Regions from separate parts of the Streptomyces sp. NPDC008125 genome, predicted to be linked through region 1. Evidence: riboswitches for the same ligand, from Rfam matches in the RefSeq annotation. Region 1 holds a riboswitch; the other holds the start of a gene.
The links. Region 1 has a riboswitch for thiamine pyrophosphate ahead of thiC (phosphomethylpyrimidine synthase ThiC). Riboswitches for the same ligand answer to the same signal wherever they lie in the genome.

Region 2: another riboswitch for thiamine pyrophosphate. It lies ahead of ACFZAX_RS17145 (thiamine ABC transporter substrate-binding protein); the one in region 1 lies ahead of thiC (phosphomethylpyrimidine synthase ThiC).

Annotation. Positions count from the first base shown of each region.
Region 1 is NZ_JBIBHR010000014.1:203,634-209,024, forward strand. Features, by position in the region: gene ACFZAX_RS24130 (metallophosphoesterase) at 1-12, shown strand, start outside; gene ACFZAX_RS24135 (hypothetical protein) at 196-1,074, shown strand; gene thiC (phosphomethylpyrimidine synthase ThiC) at 1,145-2,941, opposite strand; TPP riboswitch at 2,934-3,066, opposite strand; gene ACFZAX_RS24145 (YibE/F family protein) at 3,138-4,469, shown strand; gene ACFZAX_RS24150 (SsgA family sporulation/cell division regulator) at 4,518-4,955, opposite strand; gene ACFZAX_RS24155 (helix-turn-helix domain-containing protein) at 5,057-5,391, opposite strand, start outside.
Region 2 is NZ_JBIBHR010000009.1:87,032-92,422, forward strand. Features, by position in the region: gene ACFZAX_RS17135 (ATP-binding cassette domain-containing protein) at 1-296, opposite strand, end outside; gene ACFZAX_RS17140 (ABC transporter permease subunit) at 299-1,912, opposite strand; gene ACFZAX_RS17145 (thiamine ABC transporter substrate-binding protein) at 2,008-3,102, opposite strand; TPP riboswitch at 3,184-3,300, opposite strand; gene rlmN (23S rRNA (adenine(2503)-C(2))-methyltransferase RlmN) at 3,403-4,509, opposite strand; gene ACFZAX_RS17155 (phosphatidate cytidylyltransferase) at 4,668-5,391, opposite strand, start outside.

The DNA of each region.
Region 1 (5,391 bases):
CTGCATGACTGACGGTCCACCGGGTAGGGCTCCGTCGATCTGATCGTTCGCGGTCGGCGGGCCTTTTTCCGGAAACAACCTGTCATCCCTCGCCCTGGGCGCTCTACCATCGGCGTATCAGTAGCAGGCTCTCCTCCGTTCCGTCCGGAATGCCCCGTCATGTGCGGGTGATCGGGCGCCACGGAGCATCGGGGGATGCAGATGACAAGCGCTCCGCACCTGCTGGCCGAAGACAGGCCCGAGTACGAGCGGATCCTCGGCGACGCACTGCGCCACGCGCACGAGCGGCCGGATCTGGACGGAGTCGGCGAACGCCTCAACCGGGAGCAGCTGCGGACCATGGCGCTGAGCGCCACCGCGCTGATCACCGCGGCCGCCGCCACCGAGTACGAGCACTACGTGAAGGCGCGCGGTGAGCTCCGTGTCCCCACCGGCGACGCCGACCAGGACACCGACGAGGTGCCGGTCCCGCCGGGAGCGACCGGCGAGAGCGTGGGGGTCGGCGCGGTCGTCACCGTGCTCGCCCCGCTCCTCGCGGGCTCCGCAGCGGTGATCTTCCTGGTGGTCGGCTATCTCCTCCAGGCGGTGAGCTCCTCACTGGCCGTCGCGGGCCCGATGGTCACCGCGGGCTGGCTCTTCGCGGCGCTCACCGCGCTGGCGATCCTCGCAGCCGCCGTCGGGCTGCTGGTCACGGCGCTCCGCAACGGCACCGACGACCCGGCCGCCGACCTGGAGGAGGACGAGACCGTGCCGGAGGAGGTCGCCCGGGCCAGGGAGGCCTGGCGCCATGCCCTGCTGGAACGCGGCATACTCCCGTTCCTCCGCGACGCACTGGACGACCCGACCGCCGCCCCGGCCGCCCGCACCCCCCGGCCGTCACCGAACCGCATCCCGAAGATCGGGTACAGCAGCCCGGACTTCTCGACCCCGCAGGACGGCTCGCGCCGAAGTCCCCGGCCGTCCTTCACCAGCCCCGACTTCAGCAGCCCCGATTTCAGCAGCCCGGACTTCGACGGTCCGGGCTTCGAAGGCCCGGGCTTCGGGAGTCCGGACCGGGACGGCTCCGCACCCTGAGATCGGCCCACCAAACGTGCACCTGCCGCCCCGGGTGGCGCCGGCCCCGTGAAGGCCGGCGCCGTCCGGCTCAGTCGGCCAGCGGCAGATAGACCCGCCCGCCGGACGCGGCGAACTCCTTCGACTTCGCCAGCATCCCCGCCTCGATCTCCTCCTCGGAGGCGGACGGAGCCAGGTCCGGCGCGAACTGTTCGGTGATGCTCCGGCTGATCTTCATCGAGCAGAACTTCGGCCCGCACATCGAGCAGAAGTGCGCCGTCTTGGCGGGTTCGGCGGGCAGCGTCTCGTCGTGGAACGCGCGGGCCGTGTCCGGGTCGAGCGCCAGGTTGAACTGGTCCTCCCAGCGGAACTCGAACCGGGCGTCCGACAGCGCGTCGTCCCACTCCTGCGCGCCCGGGTGGCCCTTGGCCAGGTCGGCGGCGTGGGCCGCGATCTTGTAGGTGATGACCCCGGTCTTCACGTCGTCCCGGTCGGGCAGCCCCAGGTGCTCCTTGGGTGTCACGTAGCAGAGCATCGCCGTGCCCCACCAGGCGATCATCGCCGCGCCGATCCCGGAGGTGATGTGGTCGTACGCCGGCGCGACATCGGTGGTCAGAGGGCCGAGGGTGTAGAACGGCGCCTCCTCGCAGATCTCCTGCTGGAGGTCGATGTTCTCCTTGATCTTGTGCATCGGGACGTGCCCCGGGCCCTCGATCATCGTCTGCACGCCGTACCGCTTGGCGATGGTGTTGAGCTCGCCGAGGGTACGCAGTTCGGCGAACTGCGCCTCGTCGTTGGCGTCGGCGATGGAACCGGGCCGCAGCCCGTCCCCGAGCGAGTACGTCACGTCGTACGTCGCCAGGAGCTCACAGAGCTCCTCGAAGTTCTCGTGGAGGAACGACTCCTTGTGGTGCGCGAGGCACCAGGCCGCCATGATCGAGCCGCCCCGGGAGACGATGCCGGTCTTGCGGCGCGCCGTCAGCGGGACGTAGGGCAGGCGCACGCCGGCGTGCACCGTCATGTAATCCACGCCCTGCTCGGCCTGCTCGACGACCGTGTCCTTGTAGATCTCCCAGGTCAGCTCCTCCGCCCGGCCGTCGACCTTCTCGAGTGCCTGGTAGAGCGGGACGGTACCGATGGGCACGGGGGAGTTCCGGAGCACCCACTCACGGGTGGTGTGGATGTTGCGGCCGGTGGACAGGTCCATGACCGTGTCGGCGCCCCACCGCGTCGCCCAGGCCATCTTGTCCACCTCCTCCTCGATGGAGGAGGTCACGGCCGAGTTGCCGATGTTGGCGTTGACCTTCACCAGGAACCGCTTGCCGATGATCATCGGCTCGATCTCCGGGTGGTTCACGTTGGCGGGCAGCACCGCCCGGCCGGCCGCGATCTCCTCACGTACGACCTCGGGGTCGACGTTCTCGCGAATCGCGACGTACTCCATCTCCGGGGTGATCTCCCCCCGCCGGGCGTACGCGAGCTGGGTGACGGGGCGGCCGTCGCGGCTGCGCCGTGGCGCGCGGGAGCCGCCGGGGAAGACCGCGTCGAGGTTGCGCAGCCCGCCGCGCGAGGCGGGCGAGCGGCCGTCGTCCTCCGGACGGACCGGGCGCCCCTCGTACTCCTCGGTGTCCCCCCGGTCCTCGATCCAGCCGCCGCGCACGGAGGCGAGACCCTGGCGGACGTCGGTGGTGACGGTGGGATCGGTGTACGGACCGGACGTGTCGTAGAGCGTCACGTCCCTGCCGTTGGTCAGGTGCACCTGACGGACCGGCACCCGGAGGCCGGGGCGCGAGCCCTCGACGTATCCCTTGTGCCAGCCGATGGACTTTCCCGCCCCGACGCTCTCGTTCGTCGTGGAGGCAGGCGTGCGTGCGTCCGATGTGGTCATGAGACCTACTCCCTACGCCGGCATTACCCGGTAACAGGTTCAGCGGTCGGCGCAGCGTGTCCCGTGAGGATTCACGAGGTCAGCGCCCTCTCAGCCCGGTGCTCCGAGCTCCCGCGTGTGCAAAGGTGCCACCACGCTAACGCCCGCCCGGCCGTGCTGACCAGGGGGCCTCCCGCGTTCTTGCGATGATCGCCCGGTGACCTCCTCCCAGGACCATCCCGAACCTCAGGACCACTCACACGGCCATACGCACAGCCATGGCCCCGCGGCACCCGTCTCGACCCATCTGCGCAAGGTCATCGCATGCGTGCTGATCCCCTTCGCCGTAGCGGTGGTCGTCGGCCTGGCGGTGCTCTGGCCCGGCGGCACTCCCGCGCACGAGCGCACCGGTGTGGGTTTCGACCGGCAGACCGAGCAGGGCGAGGTGGTGAAGGTGGAGCGGGTGAACTGCGCGGACGTCAACGCCGCCCAAGTACCCGCCACAGGGGGTGGGTCGACGGGCTCCGGGCCGGGTGCGGCGGCCGGGGAGACCGGCGACTGCAAGAAGGCCACCATCGAGGTGACCAGCGGCAAGGACAAGGGCCGCACCTTCGGCGAGATCGTCCAGCCGGAGGCGTCACGCCAGTTGAGCGAGGGCCAGGGGGTGGTGCTGGCGTACGCGCCGGACGCCCCGCACGACCTGCAGTACTCGGTCACCGACGTGGACCGGAAGCTGCCGATGGCCCTGCTGGCCGGCATCTTCGCCGTCGCCGTCGTGGTGGTGGGACGGCTGCGCGGGGTGATGGCGCTCGTGGCACTCGCCGTCTCCTTCGCCGTGCTGACCCTGTTCATCCTCCCGGCGATCCTGCAGGGGTCAAACCCGTTGCTGGTGGCGGTGGTCGGGGCGAGCGCGATCATGCTCATCGCGCTGTACACCTGCCACGGAGTGACGGCGCGAACCTCGGTGGCGGTGATCGGCACGCTGATCTCGCTGGTGCTGATCGGGCTGCTGGGCTCGGTCTTCATCGACTGGGCGGGGCTGACCGGCAACACCGACGACAACACCGGCCTGATCCACGGCCTCTATCCGGACATCGACATGAGCGGTCTGCTCCTGGCCGGTGTCATCATCGGTTCGCTCGGGGTCCTCGACGACGTGACGGTCACCCAGACGTCGGCCGTGTGGGAGCTGCACCAGGCGAACCCGACCATGGGGGCGCGCGGGCTCTACGGAGCGGGCATCAGGATCGGGCGCGACCACATCGCCTCGGTGGTCAACACCCTGGTGCTCGCGTACGCGGGCGCGGCGCTGCCCCTGCTGCTGCTGTTCTCCATCGCGCAGAGCAGTGTGGGCACGGTCGCCAACAGCGAGCTGGTAGCCGAGGAGATCGTCCGCACACTCGTCGGCTCGATCGGACTGGTCGCCTCGGTGCCCGTCACGACGGCGCTCGCCGCTCTGGTGGTGTCCGCGGACCGCACAGGGCTCGGCGCGGAAGCCGGAGCTCCTGCACCCGTACGGACCGGGAGGGGCCGCCGCCGCAGGAAGTGAGCGCGGAAGCGGGCTGGAGGGCCCAAAAGTCAGCGGGCTGACAGCCTGTCAGCCCGCGTTCTGCTCCTCGGCGAGGATCCTTCCGAGCGCCTCTTCGAGGTTGCCGTCGAAGTCACCCTGCGTGTGCTCCTGCCCCAGTGGCACCAGCTTGTCCGTCCGGTCGAGAAACGCCACGAGTGGCGCCGTGCCGGCCCGGAACAGCGCCCGGTCCGCCCCGACCTGCAGCCGGATGTGCACGTCACAGAGCCCCTCGGGTTCGGTGGGACCGATGTGCACATCACCGTCGCCGCTGGGACTGTTGAGGCCGTCGAGCAGCAGCTCACGGCCAAAAGCCCAGGTGACCGGGGCATCACCCGGCAGGTGGAAGGTCATACGGATCGCGTACGGATCGCTCACCTCGTAACGGAGCTCCACCGGAATACGGAACGAGAGCTCCTCCGAAACGAGGAAACTCATCATGACCTCTGCTTGAACCGACTCGCGCATCGTTCAACCCCGCAGTAGATGAATCTGGCCAGGAATGATCCCCCATGGCCCTATTGACGCCATCGTGGTGCACGCGATAGCAGATCACAAGGAGTGATTTTTCAGATACTGATAGAGAACACGAACGAACGCAAGAGCCGGGCCACTTCGCCACGTAGTTGTTCGACTGCGGGGAGCAACTGGTCCTGGCGGTCCCAGGGTAGAGAAATGGCCATCGCGGCGACGGCCGAACCTGCGGTGATGGGGATGGCGGCGCAGACCGTTCCGAGTGCGTACTCCTGTCGCTCAATGACAGGTTTCATACGCTCCATCGAACGCAATCGCTCAAGTAGGACCGGGCGATCTCGCACTGAGTAACGGGTCAGCGGACGCACCGGATGGCGGAGCAGGTGGTCCTCCCGCGCCTTCTCGTCGAGCTGTCCGAGCAGGCACTGAC
Region 2 (5,391 bases), on a different contig from region 1:
CGCAGCCCGAAGGCGACGTTGGCGGCCACGTCCCGGTGCGGGAAGAGCTGGTGGTCCTGGAACATCAGCCCGAGGCCGCGCCGGTGCACCGGGACGCCCTCCTGGTCCGTGCCGTCGAGGAACACCCGGCCGCCGTCGAGCGGCTGGAGCCCGGCGACGACGCGCAGCAGGGTGGACTTCCCGCTGCCGCTCGGGCCGAGCACGCAGACGATCTCGTGGTCGGCGACCGCGAGGTCCACCGCGTCCAGCACCGCCCGTCCACCGAAACGGACCGTGGCCGCGTCCAGCTCCAGCATGGTCAGAACTCCCCGGATCGGTCGGTACGGATGCGTTCGAGGAGCAGCAGGGAGACGGCGCACACCAGCATCAGGATCGTGCTGAGGGCCATCGCCTGGCCGTAGTTGAGCTCCCCCGAACGGCCCAGCAGGCGCGCGACGGCGACCGGCAGGGTCGGGCGGTCGGGACGGGCGATGAAGACGGTGGCTCCGAACTCGCCGAGCGAGACGGCGAAGGCGAAGCCGGCGGCGACGAGCAGCGCCCGGCGCACCAGCGGGAGGTCCACCTCGCGCCAGGCCCGCAGCGGCGAGGCGCCGAGGACGGCCGCCGCCTCCCGCAACCGGGCGTCCACGGCGCGCAGGACCGGCAGCATGGTCCGTACGACGAAGGGGACACCCACCAGCGCTTGGGCGAGCGGCACCAGAATCCAGGAGGTGCGCAGGTCGAGCGGCGGTTCGTCCAGCGTGATCAGGAAGCCGAAGCCGACGGTGACCGCGGAGACGCCGAGCGGCAGCATGAGGAGCGCGTCGAAGCCCCGGACCAGCCGCCCCGCCCGGCGGGTGAGCGCGGCGGCGGCGAGCCCTCCGACGACGAGGGAGATGCCGGTCGCGGCGAGGGCGTACTGGAGGGAGTTCCAGATCGCCTCCAGCGGGGCGACGAGGAAGGTGGAACCGCTGGCTTCGGCCGATCCCAGGGCCCGGTAGTAGGCCAGTCCGTGCCCGCCCGGCTGGTCGAAGGACCGCTCCACCAGCACCCCGAGGGGCAGCAGGATGAGGATCAGCACGGTCAGCAGGAGCCCCCCGAGGAGCGCCCACTGGCCGGCGCCACGCGGGCGGCGGGCGGTCTGCGCCGGGTCGACGAGGCGCAGGGCCCTCTCCCGGCTGCGTACCGTACGCGCGTGTACGGCCAGGATGGCGCCGACGGCGACGAACTGGACGAGGGTCAGTACCGCGGCGGTGGGCAGGTCGAGCAACTGCGCGGTCTGCCGGTAGATCTCCACTTCGAGCGTGGAGTAGGCGGGACCGCCGAGGATCTGTACGACACCGAACGAGGTGAACGTGAACAGGAAGACCATGAGAGCGGCGGCGCCCACGGCGGGGGCGAGCGCGGGCAGCGTCACCCGGCGCCAGGCGGCGAACCGCCCCGCGCCGAGCACCCGGGCGGCCTCCTCCTGGCGCGGGTCGAGCTGCGACCAGAGCCCGCCGACGGTCCGTACGACCACGGCGTAGTTGAAGAAGACGTGGGCCAGCAGGATCGCCCAGACGGTGGTGTCGAGGCGTATCCCCCACAGCTCGTCGAGCAGCCCACCGCGTCCGAGCAGGGCGAGGAAGGCGGTGCCGACGACGACGGTCGGCAGCACGAACGGCACGGTGACGATCGCGCGCAGCAGCTGTTTGCCGGGGAATTCGAGCCGGGCGAAGACGTAGGCGCCGGGGAGCGCGATCAGCAGGGTCAGCGCGGTGGAGGCGAACGCCTGCCAGGTGGTGAACCAGAGGACGCCCCCGAGGTCCGCCCGGCCGAGGACCTCGCCGAAGCGCGCGAACTGCCAGCCGTCCTCGGTCTTCAGCCCCCGGGCCACGATCGCGGCGACCGGGTACGCGAAGAACAGCCCGAAGAACGCGACGGGCACGGCCATCAGGCCGAGCCGCGTCGCGAGGGAGCGCGCGCCGCCGGTGGTGGTGGTGCGGGGGCGCGCGGCGGGTCCGGCTGTCTTCGGCACGGGGGGCTTCGTCACTTCACGACGAGCGAGGTCCAGGTCCGGACCCACTGCTCACGGTTGGCGGCGATCTCCTCGGGGGCCACGGTGAACGGCTTGTCCACGGTGGCGCCGAACTTGGTGTAGACCTCCGGCGGCTTCGCGTCCTTGAGGACGGGGTCGACGAACATCTGGAGCGGCATGTCCTCCTGGAACGTCCTGCTGATCAGGAAGTCCAGCAGTGCCTTGCCGCCGGCCTCGTTCTTCGCCCCGTCCAGCAGACCGGCGAACTCGATCTGGCGGAAGCAGGTCGCGGTGGCGACGCCGGTGGGGGCCTCGGCCGGCTGCGGGTCGGCGTAGTAGACCTCGGCCGGCGGGCTGGAGGCGTAGGAGACGACGAGCGGGCGGTCCGCGTTCGCCTTCTTGCCGCCCGCGGAGCCCGAGAACTCCTCGTTGTACGCCTGCTCCCAGCCGTCGACGACCTTGACGCCGTTGGCCTTCAGCTTCTTCCAGTAGTCCTGGTAGCCCTTCTCGCCGGAGTCGGCGACGGTGCCGAGCAGGAAGCCGAGGCCGGGCGAGGAGGTGGCGGCGTTCTCGGTGACCAGGAGGTTCTTGTACGCGGGCTTCAGCAGGTCCGCGAAGGACTGCGGCGGGTCCAGCTTCTTGTCGGCGAAGTACTTCTTGTCGTAGTTGACGCAGATGTCGCCGGTGTCGACTGGCGTGACCCGGTGCTTGGCGTCGAGCTGGGTGTCGGCCGAGACGTCGTCCAGTCCCTTCGCCTTGTAGGGGGTGAAGAGGCCCTGGTCGAGGGCGCGGGAGAGCAGCGTGTTGTCGACGCCGAAGAAGACGTCGCCGCGCGGGGAGCCCTTGGTGAGGATCTCCTGGTTGAGGGCCGCTCCTGCGTCGCCGCTCTTGAGGACCTTGACCGTGTAGCCGGTCTCCTTCGTGAACTCCTTGAGCACGTCGTCCGAGGCGGTGAACGAGTCGTGACTGACCAGGGTGACGGTCGTGGAGCCCTTGGAGGCGCCCGAGCCGGACGTGTCGTCGTCGGAGCTTCCGCAGCCGGCGAGTGCGGTGACGCCGAGTGCGGCGGCGAGCGCGGTCGCCGCGTACTTCGTCGTGGTGTGCATGTGGTTCCTCCTGGAGGTGACCAGGAAGAGACGCGGCCCCGCGCGCTCCGGCGGATTCCGGAAGCGGGCAGGGCGCAACAGCTTGAGTAATGACCGAACTTCCTACCCGGAATGACCCGGGCGAGGTTCAGAGGGTCTGCGGCCATCCGTTCACCGGTGCCGCACTCTCAGCGCTGTGGCGCTCCCCTGTCGGAATATGAAGTTGAATGCGGGGGCCAGGCTACACGGACCCTGTGCGGGGGCTTTGCCCCGGTCGGACCGACAGCGGCCGACCGACCGGGGCATCCCGAAGGGGTTTGCTCAGCGCTCGGCGGCGGCCAGCTGTCCGCAGGCCCCGTCGATCTCCTGGCCACGGGTGTCGCGCACCGTGACGGGCACTCCGTGGGCGGCGATGGCCTCCACGAACGCCTTCTCGTCCTCGGGGCGGGAGGCGGTCCACTTCGAGCCGGGCGTCGGGTTGAGCGGGATGAGGTTGACGTGCACCCGCTTGCCCTTGAGCAGCCGGCCGAGCCGGTCGCCCCGCCACGCCTGGTCGTTGATGTCGCGGATCAGGGCGTACTCGATGGAGATCCGGCGGCCGGACTTCTCGGCGTACTCCCACGCGGCGTCGAGCACCTCGCGGACCTTCCAGCGGGTGTTCACGGGCACGAGGGTGTCCCGGAGCTCGTCGTCCGGGGCGTGCAGCGAGACGGCGAGACGGCACTTGAAGCCCTCGTCCGCGAAGCGCAGCATGGCGGGCACCAGGCCCACCGTGGAGACGGTGATGCCGCGCTGGGAGAGGCCCAGGCCGTCCGGCTCCGGGTCGGTCAGCCGGCGGATGGCGCCGACGACGCGGTTGTAGTTGGCCAGCGGCTCCCCCATCCCCATGAAGACGATGTTGGAGAGGCGCGCGGGCCCGCCCGGCACCTCGCCGTCGCGCAGCGCCCGCATACCGTCCACGATCTGGTGCACGATCTCGGCGGTGGAGAGGTTCCGGTCGAGACCGGCCTGTCCGGTCGCGCAGAACGGGCAGTTCATCCCGCAGCCGGCCTGTGACGAGATGCACATCGTCACGCGCTCGGGGTAGCGCATGAGGACGGACTCGACCAGCGTCCCGTCGTGCAGCTTCCAGAGCGTTTTGCGGGTGGTGTCGTCGTCGCAGCTGATGTGGCGGACCACCGACATGAGGTCCGGGAACAGCGCTTCCGCGAGCTTGTCCCGCGATCCTGCGGGGATGTTCGTCCACTCCGACGGATCGTGCGCGTACCGCGCGAAGTAGTGCTGCGAGAGCTGCTGCGCGCGGAACGGCTTCTCGCCGGTCGCGGCGACTGCTTCCTTGCGCTCGGCGGGCGTGAGGTCGGCGAGGTGGCGCGGGGGCTTCTTGGCTCCGCGGGGCGCGACGAAAGTGAGTTCTCCGGGCTTAGGCATGGTTCTTCCAGTGTCGCAGACGCGACGGGAAGGGCCCGCCGTCCTGTGGACAGCGGGCCCTCGACGCGTAAGGACGCAGGTGGAGCACGGTGGGCGGAAGCGTTCCGGCCGGTGGGGCACGGCCCGTGGACCGCAGCCGGAACGTATCGCCTGAAACCTCAGCCGCTGCCGACGAACAGCACCAGGAGCAGCCAGACCACCGGAGCGGTCGGCAGGAGCGAGTCCAGCCGGTCCATGATCCCGCCGTGACCGGGCAACAGCGTGCCCATGTCCTTGATGCCGAGATCGCGCTTGATCATGGACTCGCCGAGGTCGCCGAGGGTGGCGCTGGCGGCGACCGCCAGTCCGAGCAGCAGACCCTGCCACCAGGTGCCGTCGTCGATCAGGAACTGCACGCACAGCGCGCCGCCCACCATCGCGAAGGCGATGGCCCCGAACAGGCCTTCGCGGGTCTTTCCGGGGCTGATGCGCGGGGCGAGCTTGTGCTTGCCGAACCGCCAGCCGACCGCGTACGCGCCGGTGTCGCTGACCACGGTCAGTATCAGGAAGGTCAGCACCCGCCACGCTCCGTCGTCCGCGGCCAGCATCAGCGCGACGAACGTGGCCAGGAACGGTACGTAGAACGCGGCGAAGACACCCGCGGTGACGTCCCGCAGGTATCCCTCCGGCTTCTCGGTCATCCGCCCGACGAGTACGGCGAGCGAGGTGAGCGCCATCGCGATCCAGGCGCCGTCCGCCCCCCACTCGTAGCCGGCCACGACCATGGCGGCGCCGCCCACCGCGAGCGGGACGAGCGGAGCCTTGATCGACTTCCGCTCGGCCAGCCGGGAGGTGAGTTCCCAGAGGCCGACGACGACGGCGACGGCGATGACGCCGACGAAG